Sandaracinus amylolyticus: one gene and its partner. The protein of the gene in region 1 binds, or shares a complex with, the protein of each later gene. Links are inferred from orthologs where the notes say so. Each region holds a gene or a part of one and is shown in the gene's direction. Other genes may lie near its edges.

The links. The genes of interacting proteins can lie anywhere in the genome.
Region 2: the proteins of secY (region 1) and secA are in contact, whole or in part, in a crystal structure (PDB 3DIN), measured with the Thermotoga maritima proteins. The link is inferred for Sandaracinus amylolyticus from one-to-one orthologs. Residues at the interface, in WP_004081795.1 of Thermotoga maritima: Glu108, Gly109, Glu110, Glu111, Ala236, Glu237, Arg238, Arg239, Ile240, Thr241, Ile242, Gln243, Tyr244, Ala245, Arg246, Arg247, Val248, Thr249, Gly250, Arg251, Arg252, Val253, Tyr254, Gly256, Ala257, Ser258, Thr259, Tyr260, Leu261, Pro262; in WP_004082002.1 of Thermotoga maritima: Glu261, Ala262, Arg263, Lys300, Ala301, Arg302, Thr303, Ile304, Ile305, Leu323, Tyr324, Asp325, Pro326, Val329, Ser330, Tyr333, Ile336, Lys340, Phe345, Val349, Glu363, Phe364, Tyr374, Ser375, Gly376, Gly377, Glu393, Ile395, Thr482, Ser483.

What each region holds. Positions count from the first base shown.
Region 1 is NZ_CP011125.1:9,050,271-9,057,464, reverse strand. The notes cover bases 3,518-6,442. They hold secY (preprotein translocase subunit SecY), read left to right. Parts: upstream 3,518-4,278; coding sequence 4,279-5,607; downstream 5,608-6,442. Other genes in these bases: DB32_RS50355 (translation initiation factor IF-1), read left to right, coding at 6,282-6,442; DB32_RS38110 (adenylate kinase), read left to right, coding at 5,621-6,268; rplO (50S ribosomal protein L15), read left to right, coding at 3,632-4,183; rpmD (50S ribosomal protein L30), read left to right, coding at 3,518-3,639. In the rest of the region: rplN (50S ribosomal protein L14), read left to right, coding at 1-270; rplX (50S ribosomal protein L24), read left to right, coding at 276-584; rplE (50S ribosomal protein L5), read left to right, coding at 684-1,238; DB32_RS38150 (type Z 30S ribosomal protein S14), read left to right, coding at 1,257-1,442; rpsH (30S ribosomal protein S8), read left to right, coding at 1,461-1,853; rplF (50S ribosomal protein L6), read left to right, coding at 1,853-2,461; rplR (50S ribosomal protein L18), read left to right, coding at 2,526-2,882; rpsE (30S ribosomal protein S5), read left to right, coding at 2,918-3,424; more of rpmD, read left to right, coding at 3,445-3,517; more of DB32_RS50355, read left to right, coding at 6,443-6,494; rpmJ (50S ribosomal protein L36), read left to right, coding at 6,552-6,665; rpsM (30S ribosomal protein S13), read left to right, coding at 6,681-7,046; rpsK (30S ribosomal protein S11), read left to right, coding at 7,102-7,194. UniProt on the Escherichia coli protein: The central subunit of the protein translocation channel SecYEG. Consists of two halves formed by TMs 1-5 and 6-10.
Region 2 is NZ_CP011125.1:6,167,760-6,173,848, reverse strand. The notes cover bases 1-3,955. They hold secA (preprotein translocase subunit SecA), read left to right. Parts: upstream 1-377; coding sequence 378-3,755; downstream 3,756-3,955. Other genes in these bases: DB32_RS26015 (hypothetical protein), read left to right, coding at 1-220. In the rest of the region: DB32_RS26005 (CAP domain-containing protein), read right to left, coding at 4,166-5,149; DB32_RS47085 (hypothetical protein), read right to left, coding at 5,256-6,089. UniProt on the Escherichia coli protein: Required for protein export, interacts with the SecYEG preprotein conducting channel.

The sequences.
Region 1 (7,194 bases):
GGCCTCGGCGACTTGATCGTCGTCGCGGTGAAGGAAGCGCTGCCGACGGCGAAGGTGAAGAAGGGTGACGTGGCGAAGGCCGTCGTCGTCCGTACCCGCCGCGAGTACCAGCGCGCCGACGGCAGCTACATCAAGTTCGACCACAACAGCGCGGTGCTGCTCAATGCGCAGCTCGAGCCGATCGGCACGCGCATCTTCGGGCCGGTGGCGCGCGAGCTCCGCGGCAAGAAGTTCATGAAGATCATCAGCCTCGCGCCCGAGGTGGTGTGATGGGTATCCGCGTCAAGAAGGACGACCAGGTCGTCGTCATCGCCGGCAAGGACAAGGGCACGAAGGGCCGCGTCCTGCGCGTGATCCGCGAGGAGGATCGCGTGATCGTCGAGGGCGTGAACCGCGTGAAGCGGCACACCAAGCCCACGCCGAAGAACCCGTCGGGCGGCATCATCGAGAAGGAAGCCGCGATCCACATCTCGAACGTCATGCTCGTCGACGCGAAGACGGACAAGCCCACGCGCGTCCGCTTCGCCGAGAAGGATGGCAAGAAGGTCCGCGTCGCCGTGAAGAGCGGCGCGGCGATCGACTGAGCTTCTCTGCTGCGCAGCAGCAGAGTCAGATATCGAGTGGAGACTCGACATCGAGCGCGCGGAAGAGAGCGCTCGAAGGTCGGGTGAGGTGAATCGGAAATGGCGGATCAGCAGCTCGCGCGTCTCGAGAAGCACTACCGGGAGAACGTCGTCCCGGCGCTCCAGAAGGAACTCCAGCTCGGGAACATCATGGAGGTTCCCCGGCTGCAGAAGATCGTGGTCAACATGGGTCTGGGCGAGGCCGTCCAGAACCAGAAGATCATCGAGTCGGCGGTCGAGGAGCTCGGCACGATCACCGGCCAGAAGCCGGTCGTGACCCGCGCGAAGAAGTCGATCGCGAGCTTCAAGCTGCGCGAGAACGCGCCGATCGGTGCGATGGTCACCCTGCGCAAGCAGCGCATGTGGGAGTTCCTCGACCGGCTCGTGAACCTCGGTCTTCCGCGCGTGCGCGACTTCAAGGGCGTGAGCCCGAAGGCGTTCGACGGCCGCGGGAACTACACGCTGGGCGTGCGCGAGCAGATCATCTTCCCCGAGATCGACTACGACAAGATCGAGAAGATCAAGGGCATGAACGTCACCTTCGTGACCACCGCCCGCACCGACGAACAGGGACGCGCGCTCCTCCGCGAGCTCGGGATGCCCTTCCGCAAGTAAGTCCTGAGGAGATCGAGAATGGCCAGCGCCCGCGCGTTCGCGAAGATGGAGAAGACGCCCAAGTTCCAGGTGCGTTACCGCAACCGGTGCAAGGTGTGCGGTCGCCCCCGGGCGGTCTATCGGAAGTTCGAGCTCTGCCGCGTTTGCCTGCGGAAGTACGCCCTCGCGGGCGACATCCCGGGCGTGACGAAGAGCTCGTGGTGATCAGGGAGTAGCGTCGTCATGATGACCGATCCGATCGCCGACATGCTCGCTCGCATCCGCAACGCGTCGCTCGCGCGGCACGAGCGGACGGACGTGCCGCTGTCGAAGCTGAAGGTGCACGTCGCGGAGATCCTCCGTGACGAAGGGTTCGTGCTGGGCTTCTCGGTGGACGAGGGCGCGCGCACGATCTCGATCCAGCTCAAGTACCACGGCCGTGATCGCCACAGTGCGATCGCGGGCATCCGCCGGGCGTCGCGCCCGGGCCGCCGTGTGTACGTCGGACACGACGAGATCCCGAAGGTCCAGAACGGGACCGGGGTCGCGATCCTGTCGACGTCGCAGGGCGTGATGACCGACCGCTCGGCGCGCGAGAAGCGCGTCGGCGGCGAGATCCTCTGCGAGGTGTGGTGATGGCGACGGCGGAGCAGCAGACCGTTCGCGTCTCGCGCGTCGGCAAGCGCCCGGTGGAGCTTCCCGCGGGCGTCCAGATCGACGTCAAGGGCGGCAAGCTGGTCGCGAAGGGCCCGAAGGGCTCGATGGAGCGCGAGCTCCCGGCGGTGGTCGACGTGAAGAAGGAGGGCAACACCCTCGTCCTCGCGCCGCGCTCGTCGGGTGACACGACCGCGTTCGCCCAGTACCAGGGCCTCACGCGCGCGCTGATCAAGAACATCGTCGAGGGCGTGAGCAAGGGCTACACGCGCTCGCTCGACCTGATCGGCACCGGGTACAAGGCGGAAGTGAAGGGCCAGGATCTGACCCTGAACCTCGGCCTTTCGCACCCGGTGTTCTTCCGCCTTCCCGATGGGATCAAGGCGAAGGTCGAAGTGCTCGACGTCGGCGGCACCAAGAAGCCGCGCCTGCACCTCGAGTCGCACGACAAGGAGCTGCTCGGCCAGACGGCTGCGCGCATCCGCTCGTTCCGCCCGCCGGAGCCCTACAAGGGCAAGGGCGTGCGGTACGTCGACGAGAAGGTCCGCGAGAAGGCCGGTAAGGCTGGCGGCAAGGGCGGCAAGAAGTGATCTGAACGCGTGACGGAGGGGGCGTACGAAGCCGCCCCCCGCGGAGTCACGAAAGGAATCGAAGATGGCATTGGACGAGCAGCGCGCGAAGCGCAAGAAGCGCATTCGCAAGAACGTCAGTGGCGACACCGAGCGCCCGCGTCTGACCGTGTTCCGCAGCGCGAAGCACATCTACGTGCAGGTGATCGACGACTCGCAGGGCAAGACGCTCGCGGCGGTCTCGACGCTCAGCAAGGATGTGCGCGGCGAGCTCGGCGAGAAGAACAAGAGCGACGTCGCGAAGGTCGTCGGCCAGGCGATCGCGAAGGTCTGCAAGGACAAGGGCATCGCGAAGGTCGTGTTCGACCGCAACGGCTACATCTACCACGGTCGCGTGAAGGCTCTCGCCGACGCGGCGCGCGAGGCGGGGCTCGACTTCTGAGCCGCGTCCGGACTGACTGAGAGAACGGAAGTCACATGAGCGCCATCATCGATCCCGAGAGCCTCGAGGACCTCAAGGAGCGGGTGATCCACATCAACCGCGTCGCGAAGGTCGTGAAGGGCGGCCGCCGCTTCAGCTTCAGCGCGCTGGTCGTCGTCGGCGACGGCAAGGGCCACGTCGGCGTGGGCCTCGGCAAGGCGAACGAGGTGCCGGACGCGATCCGCAAGGGCACCGACCGCGCGAAGAAGAACCTGATCCGCATCCCGCTGGTCGGTGGCTCGATCCCGCACCGCGTGTTCGGTCACGCTGGCGCGGGCCGCGTGCTGCTGAACCCGGCGAGCCCCGGTACCGGCGTGATCGCCGGCGGCGCGATGCGCCCGGTGCTCGAGGCGGCGGGCGTGCACGACGTGCTCTGCAAGATCGTCGGCACCTCGAACCCGCACAACGTCGTCCACGCGACGATGGACGCGCTCCGTTCGCTCGAGTCGATCGACGACGTCGCGCGCCGTCGCGGCAAGGCCGCGGACGAGATCCGCGTCTGAGCTCAGAGGGAGAGCGCATCATGGCGATCAAGCCGAAGCTCAAGGTGAAGCAGCTCCGCAGCGGCATCGGCCGCACGGAGGCCATGCGCCGCACGCTCAAGGGTCTCGGTCTCCGCGGCCCGCACACCGAGGTCGTCGTGGCGAACACGCCCGCGTTCCGCGGTGCGATCAAGAAGGTGATCCACCTCGTGTCGGTGGAGGAGATCGATGGCTGACGAGAAGATCAGCGCAGAGGTGCCGATCCTCTCGCGCCTGCGCGCCCCGAAGGGTGCGGTCACGAAGAAGCTGCGCGTCGGCCGTGGTCCCGGATCGGGCCTGGGCAAGACCGCGGGCCGCGGTCAGAAGGGTCAGAAGGCCCGTCAGCCCGGCAACATCCACAAGCTGCACTTCGAGGGCGGCCAGATGCCGCTCAACCGCCGCCTCCCGAAGGTCGGCTTCAACTCGCTGTTCCCGCGCGACCTCGCCCCGGTGAACGTCAAGTCGCTCGACGCGTTCGAGGCTGGCGCGACGGTCGACGAGGCGGCGCTCCGCGCACGCGGCTTGGTGAAGGGCCGCTGGGACGGCGTGAAGATTCTCGGCACGGGTGAGCTCTCGAAGAAGCTCGTCGTCAAGGCGGACGCGTTCAGCGCCTCGGCGAAGGAGAAGATCGAGAAGGCCGGCGGCTCGATCGAGACGATCGAGAAGAAGGTCGCTCCGGTCGTGCGGCACAAGAACAAGCCCGCGAAGGGCAAGAAGCCGAAGGCCGCTGCAAAGGCTTGACCTCCGGTCGCGGTTGAGGGAGACAGCAGCCCCACGGTGAACCGAGCCCGCGATCTTCGCGGGCTCGCGTCACTCCGAGCACCGATTCCACTCGCATGAGCGCCTTCGCGAACATCGCCAAGATCCCCGAGCTCCGCCGCCGCATCCTCTTCACGCTGGGGATGATCGCGGTCTATCGCATCGGGATCTTCGTCACGATTCCCGGCATCGACCGGAACGTGCTCCGCGAGTACATCGGCCAGCAGGGCGGCTTCCTCGGGATGTTCAACCTGTTCTCGGGCGGCGCGCTCGAGCAGGCGTCGATCTTCTCGCTGGGCATCATGCCCTACGTCACGGCGAGCATCGTGCTCCAGCTGATGACGATCGTCGTCCCGCAGCTCGGCGAGCTGCGCAAGGAAGGCGAGGCGGGCCAGCGGAAGATCAACCAGTACACGCGGTACGGCACCGTCGTGATCTCGGTCGTCCAGGGCATCTTCTGGGCGAACTACTTCCAGGGCCTGAACGCGGGTGGCGCGGGCACGGGCTTCTCGACGGTCGGCGACGTCGTTCGCGATCCGGGCTGGGGCTTCGTGTTCCTGACGGTGATCGCGCTGACGACCGGCACCGCGTTCATCATGTGGCTCGGCGAGCAGATCACCGAGCGCGGCATCGGCAACGGCATCTCGCTCATCATCTTCGCGGGCATCGTCGCGGACCTTCCGCGCGCCGGCGTGCAGACGATGGAGCAGGTCCAGATCGGTCAGATCCAGCCGGTCTCGCTGCTGATGGTCGCGGCCATCGTGCTGCTCGTGATCGCGGTGATCACGTTCTTCGAGCGTGGCCAGCGCCGCATTCCGATCCACTACGCGAAGCGGCTCGTCGGTCGGAAGCTCTACGGCGGCCAGACCTCGCACTTGCCGCTCCGCGTGAACTCGAGCGGTGTGATCGCGCCGATCTTCGCGTCGTCGCTCCTGATGTTCCCGCAGCAGCTCGTCGGGATCATCCCGGGCATGGAGACGGTGAACGACTACATCCAGCCGGGGTCGTTCCTGTTCAACCTGCTCTACGTCGTGATGATCGTGTTCTTCGCGTTCTTCTACACGGCGGTCACGTTCCAGCCGGTCGAGGTCGCGGACAACCTCAAGAAGCAGAACGCCTTCATCCCGAAGGTTCGCCCGGGCAAGGCGACGGCCGAGTACATCGACCGCGTGCTCACCCGCATCACGGTCGGCGGTGCGATCTACGTCGCGCTCGTCTGCGTGGTCCCGCAGGTGCTCCAGGACTCGTTCCACGTGCCGTTCTTCTTCGGCGGCACGTCGGTGATGATCGTCGTCGGCGTCGCGCTCGACACCGTGCAGCAGATCGAGTCGCACCTCATCACGCGCCACTACGAGGGCCTCACCGGTCCGCGTGGTCCGCGCATCCGTGGTCGCCGCACGGCCTGAAGGGGGGCTAGACGTGGATCTCATCCTGTTCGGGCCCCCGGGGGCGGGGAAGGGCACGCAGAGCAAGTTCCTCGTCGATCGGCTCGGGATCCCGCAGATCTCGACGGGCGACATGATGCGTGCGGAGCGCAAGAGCGGCTCCGCGCTCGGCAAGAAGTTCGACGAGTACATGACGCAGGGCCTGCTCGTGCCCGACTCGCTGGTGATCGAGCTCCTGCGCAACCGCCTGGTGCAGGCCGACGCGAAGGGTGGCGCGATCTTCGACGGCTACCCGCGTACGGTCGATCAGGCGAAGGCCCTCGACGCGATGCTCGCGGAGATGGGCCGTCGAATCGAGAAGGTGATCGCGCTCGAGGTGCCGACCGAGGCGATCGTGGATCGAATTAGCGGCAGGCGATCGTGTGAGGCCTGTGGACAGGTCTACCACGTGAGCTATAATCCGCCCCCCTCGACGGGCCGCTGTGGCAATTGCGGCAGCGATCGCATCGTCCAACGCGACGATGACCGCGAGGAAAAGGTGCGCACGCGCAACGCGGTGTACCTCGAGAACACGCTCCCGATCCTCGCCCACTATGGGGACAAGGGGATCGTCGCGAAGGTCGACGGGACCGGCGCGGTGGAAGACGTGACCCGCAGGATCGAGTCGATCCTCGGGAAGTGAGCTCGCCCTTCGTATGAAGGGCACGGTTCTCGAAGCAGTGGTCGAAGACGAGCTGCCTCGAGGTCTGTACGCGGTGCGCAGCGAAGATGGTCGTCGCTTCGTCGCATCCCTGCCGATTCGGAGTCGGCACTCGATCGTGAAGCTGCTCCGAGGCGACCGCGTGATGATCGAAGTGTCCCCCGCGGACACCAGCCGTGCGCGCATCACTGCTCGCGCCGGTGACTGAGGATTCTCAGTCGGAAGTTTTCTCCCGTAGAGAGTTGGAAGTAAGAGCGAGGCTGCGATGAAGGTCCGTCCGAGCGTCAAGAAGATCTGCGAGAAGTGCAAGGTCGTCCGCCGCAAGGGGACCGTGCGCGTGATCTGCGAGAACCCGCGCCACAAGCAGCGTCAGGGCTGAAAGAGGAATCGAGTCATGGCACGCATCGCCGGCGTCGACCTTCCTGGTCGCAAGCACACCGTCATCGCTCTCCAGTACATCTACGGGATCGGTCCCGCGATCGCGAAGCAGATCTGCGAGAAGGCCGGGATTCCCGAGACGAAGAAGGCGGACGATCTCGACGAGAACGACGTCAAGAAGATCCGCGATCTCCTCGACACGCAGTTCAAGGTCGAGGGTGATCTCCGCCGCGAGATCGCCATCAACATCAAGCGCCTGATGGACCTCGGGTGCTATCGCGGGCTGCGTCATCGTCGTGGCCTTCCCGTGCGCGGCCAGCGCACCCACACGAATGCGCGCACCCGCAAGGGCCCGCGTCGCGGCAGCGCCGTCCGTCGCTGAGCTCGGAAGAGCCTCGAGCGAGCGACGGGGATCACCTCACCGGAGTATCTGAGAGATGGCGAAGCCGAAGGCAGCCAAGGGCAAGAAGAAGGTCAAGAAGAACATCGGCACGGGCATCGCGCACGTGCAGTCGACCTTCAACAACACG
Region 2 (6,089 bases), 2.9 Mb from region 1 along the record:
CGGCATCGCGGTGCTCGCGATGTCGCTCCTGAGACGTGGCCTCTTCGCCGCGGCCGAGGCGCGGGACGTCATGCACGAGGCGGGCGACCCCGAGGCGCGGAGCGTCCGCGCGCGCGCCCGCACCACCCTCGCGGTCATCGCGATCGTGGGCGCGGTCGCCGTCGCGCTGCTCGCGGGCGCGGCGCTGATCCTCGCTCGCGCGGCGCTCGTCACGGGCTGAGATCCGCCCGAATAGCACGGGGGTTCCCCGCGTTGCGCCCCCACGATCGCCGCCTTAGTCTGCCCCGCCTGTCTTCTCGGCGAGGCTGCGCGCCGCCTTCTCGGCGCCGCAGTCGCCCACTACCGCCTCTTCCCTCCGCGCCCGAGGCCTCTCTCGAATGCTGCAGGACATCCTCAAGAAGCTCTTCGGCACCAACCACGAGCGGCAGATCCGCAAGATCCAGCCGCGCGTGGCCGCGATCAACGCGCTCGAGCCGGAGATCAAGAAGCTCTCGGACGCGCAGCTGAAGGCCAGGACCGCCGAGCTCAAGCAGAAGCTCGACAACGGCGCGACCCTCGACGACGTCCTGTTCGAAGCGTTCGCGACCGCGCGTGAAGCGGGCCGCCGCGTCCTCGGGATGCGTCACTACGACGTGCAGCTGATCGGCGGCATGGTCCTGCACGACGGCAAGATCGCCGAGATGAAGACCGGCGAAGGCAAGACGCTGGTCGCGACGCTTCCTTGCTACCTCAACGCGCTCTCGGGCAAGGGCGTCCACGTCGTCACGGTCAACGACTACCTCGCCAAGCGCGACGCCGAGTGGATGGGCCGCCTCTACAACTGGCTCGGCCTGTCGTACGGCGTCGTCATTCCTTCGCAGAGCGATCAGGCGAAGAAGAACGCGTATCGCGCAGACATCACGTACGGCCAGAACAACGAGTTCGGCTTCGACTATCTGCGCGACAACATGAAGTTCAGCATCTACGACTACGCGCAGCGCGAGCTGAACTTCGCGATCGTCGACGAGGTCGACTCCATCCTCGTGGACGAGGCGCGCACGCCGCTGATCATCAGCGGGCAGGGCGAGGTCGCGAGCGACAAGTACCTGCGTATCGCGCGCATCATGCCGCGCCTCCGCAAGGACGAGCACTACGTCGTCGACGAGAAGTTCCACAACGCGACGTTCACCGAGGAAGGCATCGAGCGCGCGCAGCAGCTGCTCGTCGAGGCCGGGATCATGAAGAGCGAGAACCTCTTCGATCCGGTCAACCTCGAGACGCTGCACATCCTGAACAAGTCGCTCATCGCGCACACGCTCTACAAGCGCGACCAGCACTACATGGTCACGGCCGATCAGAAGGTCGTGATCGTCGACGAGTTCACGGGACGCGTGCTCGCGGGACGCCGCTGGTCCGACGGCCTGCACCAGGCGGTCGAGGCGAAGGAGGGCGTGCCGATCCAGGCCGAGAACCGGACGCTCGCGACCATCTCGTTCCAGAACTACTTCCGCCTCTACAAGAAGATCGCCGGCATGACCGGCACCGCCGACACCGAGGCCGAGGAGTTCCACAAGATCTACAAGCTGGACGTCACCGTCATCCCGACGAACAAGCCGATCCAGCGAAGCGATCAGGACGACCTCGTCTTCAAGACCGAGCGCGAGAAGTTCAAGGCGGTCTACGAGGACATCGTCGAGTGCCACAAGGCGGGCCAGCCGGTGCTCGTCGGCACCACGAGCGTCGAGAAGAGCGAAGCGCTCCACCGCATGCTCGCGAAGGCCGAGATCCCCCACAACGTGCTGAACGCGAAGCAGCACGAGCGCGAGGCGTACGTCGTCGCGCAGGCGGGCCGGAAGGGCGCCATCACCATCGCGACGAACATGGCCGGCCGCGGCACCGACATCTTGCTGGGCGGCAACCCCGAGATGCTCGCGAAGTACCGCGTGATGGATCGCGCGAACGCCGAGGGGAACGTCGAGCTGCTCCAGAGCCGCGAGCTCTTCGAGGCCGCGGTGAAGGAAGAGCAGACGCGGCTCGAGGCCGAGTGCGCGCAGGAGCGCAAAGAGGTGCTCGCCGCGGGTGGCCTCCAGATCGTCGGCACCGAGCGCCACGAGTCGCGCCGCATCGACAACCAGCTGCGCGGTCGTGCGGGCCGTCAGGGCGATCCCGGCGCCAGCCGCTTCTACCTGAGCCTCGAAGACGACCTCATGCGCATCTTCGCCGGTGAGCGCATCCAGGCGATGATGACGACGCTCGGGATGGAGGAGGGCGTCCCGATCGAGCACAAGTGGGTGACGAACGCCGTCGCCAACGCGCAGAAGAAGGTCGAGGAGCGGAACTTCGACATCCGCAAGAACCTCCTCGAGTACGACGACGTGATGAACCAGCAGCGCAAGAGCATCTACGCGCTGCGCCGTCAGGTCCTCGAAGGTCAGTACCGCACCGTCCCGACCGAGGACGAGATCAAGAAGGGCGTGAAGCCCGAGCCCATCGTCAAGGAGATCGACGAGGAGCTCCGCAAGCGCGCGAAGCCGACGCTCGAGCGCATGGTGAAGGTGCACGGCGCGAAGGCGATCCCGCCGCAGCCCCCGGCGCGTCCCCAGCCTCCGCCGCGCAACGCGACGCCCGAGCAGCTGAGCGCGTTCAACGACGTCGTGCGTGCGTACGACGTGGCAGCGCGCGAGTGGCAGGAGTCGATGCGCGCGTGGCAGGAGACCGCGCTCGCCGCGAACGTCGCCGACCTCGACGAGGTGCGCTGGCAGGCGCTCGAGCGGAACATCTACGACGTCTTCGGCTGCCGCGTTCACATCGAGAAGATCGCGAAGAAGCCGAAGCTCGTGCTCGAGACGATCGAGAAGGAAGTCGGCATGTCGCTGAGCGAGCAGCGCGAGCGCATGCTCGACCTCGTCGACGACATCGTGGGCAAGCTCGTCGAGCGCACCTGCCCGCCGAACAAGCACGCGGAGGACTGGGACTTCGACGGGCTGCGCAAGTCGTACGAGGAGACGTTCGGGCTCAAGGCCGGCGCGGTCGAGAAGTTCCACGACGTCGAGGACCTGGCGGAGCGTCTCTACAAGGACGGCGAGGCCGTGCTCCTCAAGAAGGAGAAGGAGATCGGCCCCGAGAACCTGCTCGCGGCGTTCCGCAACTTCTACCTCCGCGAGATCGACCGTCAGTGGCTCGACCACCTGACGAACATGGACCAGCTGCGCGACGGCATCGGCCTGCGCGGCTACGGCCAGCGCGATCCGAAGAAGGAGTACAAGAAGGAGGGCTACGACCTCTTCGTGGGCATGACCGAGAGCATCAAGGCGCAGGTCGCGTTCTCGATGTTCCGCATCCAGGTCATGCGCGAGGAGGACGTGCGGCGCCTCGAGGAGCAGCGCCGCCGCGAGGTCGAGGCGCAGCAGCAGCGCATCATGCAGCAGCACATCGCTGCGGCGACCACGAACGCGGGGCCCGGCACGCAGCCGGTGGCGAGCTCGAGCGGGATCGGCGCGGCGCGCGGCGGCGCGCGTGCGGCGGCGGCGGGTGTGCCGGCAGCGGCGGCGCGTGGTGGTCGCACGATCGTGCCGGCGCAGCAGGCGGCGGCGGCGGCAGCGCCGAAGGTCGAGACGGTGCGCCGCGACAAGCCGAAGGTCGGCCGCAACGACCCCTGCTACTGCGGCAGCGGCAAGAAGTACAAGAACTGCCACATGCGCACGGACCAGCAGAGCGAGCCCGCGCTCGACTCCGTCGCCCCCGAGGCCAAGAGCGTCGACGAAGCCCAGGGCTGATCGCGCGGCACTCGTCCGCGCTGCCCGCCCGGGCCTCGCTTCGACGCGAGGCGCCCGTCAGCGCCGACGGCTCGGGCGTCGCGCAGCGACGCACCGTGCGCCAGCGCGGGGAGACTGGCGATTGCGACCCCACGATGCCCCCGTCAGCTCTGACGGGGGCATCGTCGCGTTGCGAAGAGGCATCCGTCAGCTCGGACGGGTGCCTCTTCGACTCTCGAAGGTGCACCCGTCCGCGGTGGCGGGTGCCTCCATGCGGCTCGATGGGCCATCCGTCAGCTCGGACGGGTGCCTCGTCGCATTGCGATGACCCATCCGTCCGCTCTGACGGGTGGATCTTCGGGGCTCGAAGAGGCGTCCGTCAGCGCTGACGGGTGCATCTTCGTGACAAGATGGCGCGCTCGCCAGCGCGCTCAGCGGCTCGCGCCCACGACCAGGCGCGGCCAGGCGGCGAGGACCACCACGACGCAGGCACGCCCGGCGTCGTCGGTCGCGATGCCCGCGCCCGCGTCGGTGAACCGGCGGTCGACCAGCGCGCTGCGGTGCGAGGGGCTGCGCGTCAGCGCGAGGAACGCGCCCGCCACGTCCGCGCCGCGCGCGATCACCTCGCCGACGTGGCGCGCTTCGATCCCTCGCTCGCGGGCTCGCGCGCGGGGGTCGCGGCCCGGCTCGAGCTCGTGGGCCGCGCGTCCCACGCGACACACGGCGTCGGCGTGCGCTTGCGCGACCGACGCGAGCACGCGATGCGGCCGCAGCGGCGAGACGTGCGCTTGCGAGCGGAGCGCCTCGATGCGCGCGTCGAGCGGCTCGTCGTCGGCCGACGTGCGGCGCGCGGGGTCCTCGTCGCCGCCGATGCGCCGCTCCGCGACCGGCCGCGGTCCGTCGGGCCCGCGCGCGACGAGCTGCACCCGCACCGGGCGCTCGAGATCCGAGGGCACGTCGGCGCGTCCCTCGAAGGGCTCCACACGCTCGACGTTCCCGTGCGGATCTTCGACGAACACCATCGGATCGGCGAACCCCGGGCCGAGCTCGATCCGGAAGCGCTCGTTCCCCTCGTCGACGAGCCGGCCCGCGCGCGGCGCGGCGATCACGAGCCAGCGCTCGTCCCGACGCGCCTCGCCGCAGACGACGGGCGCGCGCAGCCGCTCGCCGAGCCGCTCCAGCCACGGCCCGATGCGGCCCTCGTCGCCGTCGTGGATCGCGAGCGCGTGCACGGTCGGCGCGTCGGAGCCCGCGTGGCGCGCCGCCGCGAGCAGCTCGGCGCCCGTCGGATCCCCGCCGTGCATGAGCACCGCCGCGGCCGCCTCGGCGAGCACGTCGTCCTCGCAGCGCTGGGCGCGAGCGAGGCCAGGAGCCGCGAGCACCGCGACGATCACCCAAGCGAGAGCAGCGCGCATCGCCCGATGTTCGGCGCCACGGATCGCCGACGCCAGTTCTCGGCCGAGACGCAGCCGGCGCGCGGAGCGTTCGGGGAGGGGTCTTCCGAGAACCCCTCCGGCGAGCTCACCCGTCGCCCTTCGCGCGCGCGCTCTCGCGGCCGAGGCCCGGCGTGGTCGCCCACACCTGCATCCAGCCCACGGCCGCGACCGCCGCGAAGAGCGGCGTCGTCGCCGCGCCCGCTGCGTTCCACGCCGGCCCGATCGCGCTCGCGACCATCCCGTCGAGCGCGCCCCACCCGAGCACGAGCCACGGCCACACGCGGCACCCGCTGTCGCTCGAGTCGTCGATGAACGCGAGCAGCGACAGCGCGAGCACGACCAGCAGCAGCGCGCGCATCGCCGGCCCGAGCCAGGCGTCGACGCCCCCGGCGTGCACGACCATCGCGTCGAGCCCGCCGTCGAGGATCAGCCACGACGCGCTCACCGCGACGCCGACGCCCATCGCCGCGCGCGCGAACCGCGATGCGCGGTTCTGCCAGCGCAGCAGCTGCGCGGCCGCGAGCAGCGTCGTGCCCATCGCGGCGAGGCCCTCGGCGCCACCGGGGCTGCTGCGCGCCATCGTGGCCACGACGAGCCCGAGCGACGCGAGCACGGCGAACGCGCCCGCCCGCATCGCGAAGCGGAGCGGCGCAATCGCGACGAGCGCGATCGCCGCGCCGAGCCCGGCGATCCCGAGGTGGATCGCCTCGCCCGCCGCGAGCGTCATCGCCGCCGTGACCACGCCTGCCCCGGCGAACAGCGCGAGCCCTCGCGACGTCCACGCCATCGGCTCGGCCGCCGGCCGCTCGCGCAGCAGCTCCGACGCGAGCCACTGCGGCGGGCCCACCGGCGCGGTCTGCGCGCGCATCCCCGAGCTCGACGCGCTCGCGCTCTGGACCGGGGTCGCGTCCGCGGCGCG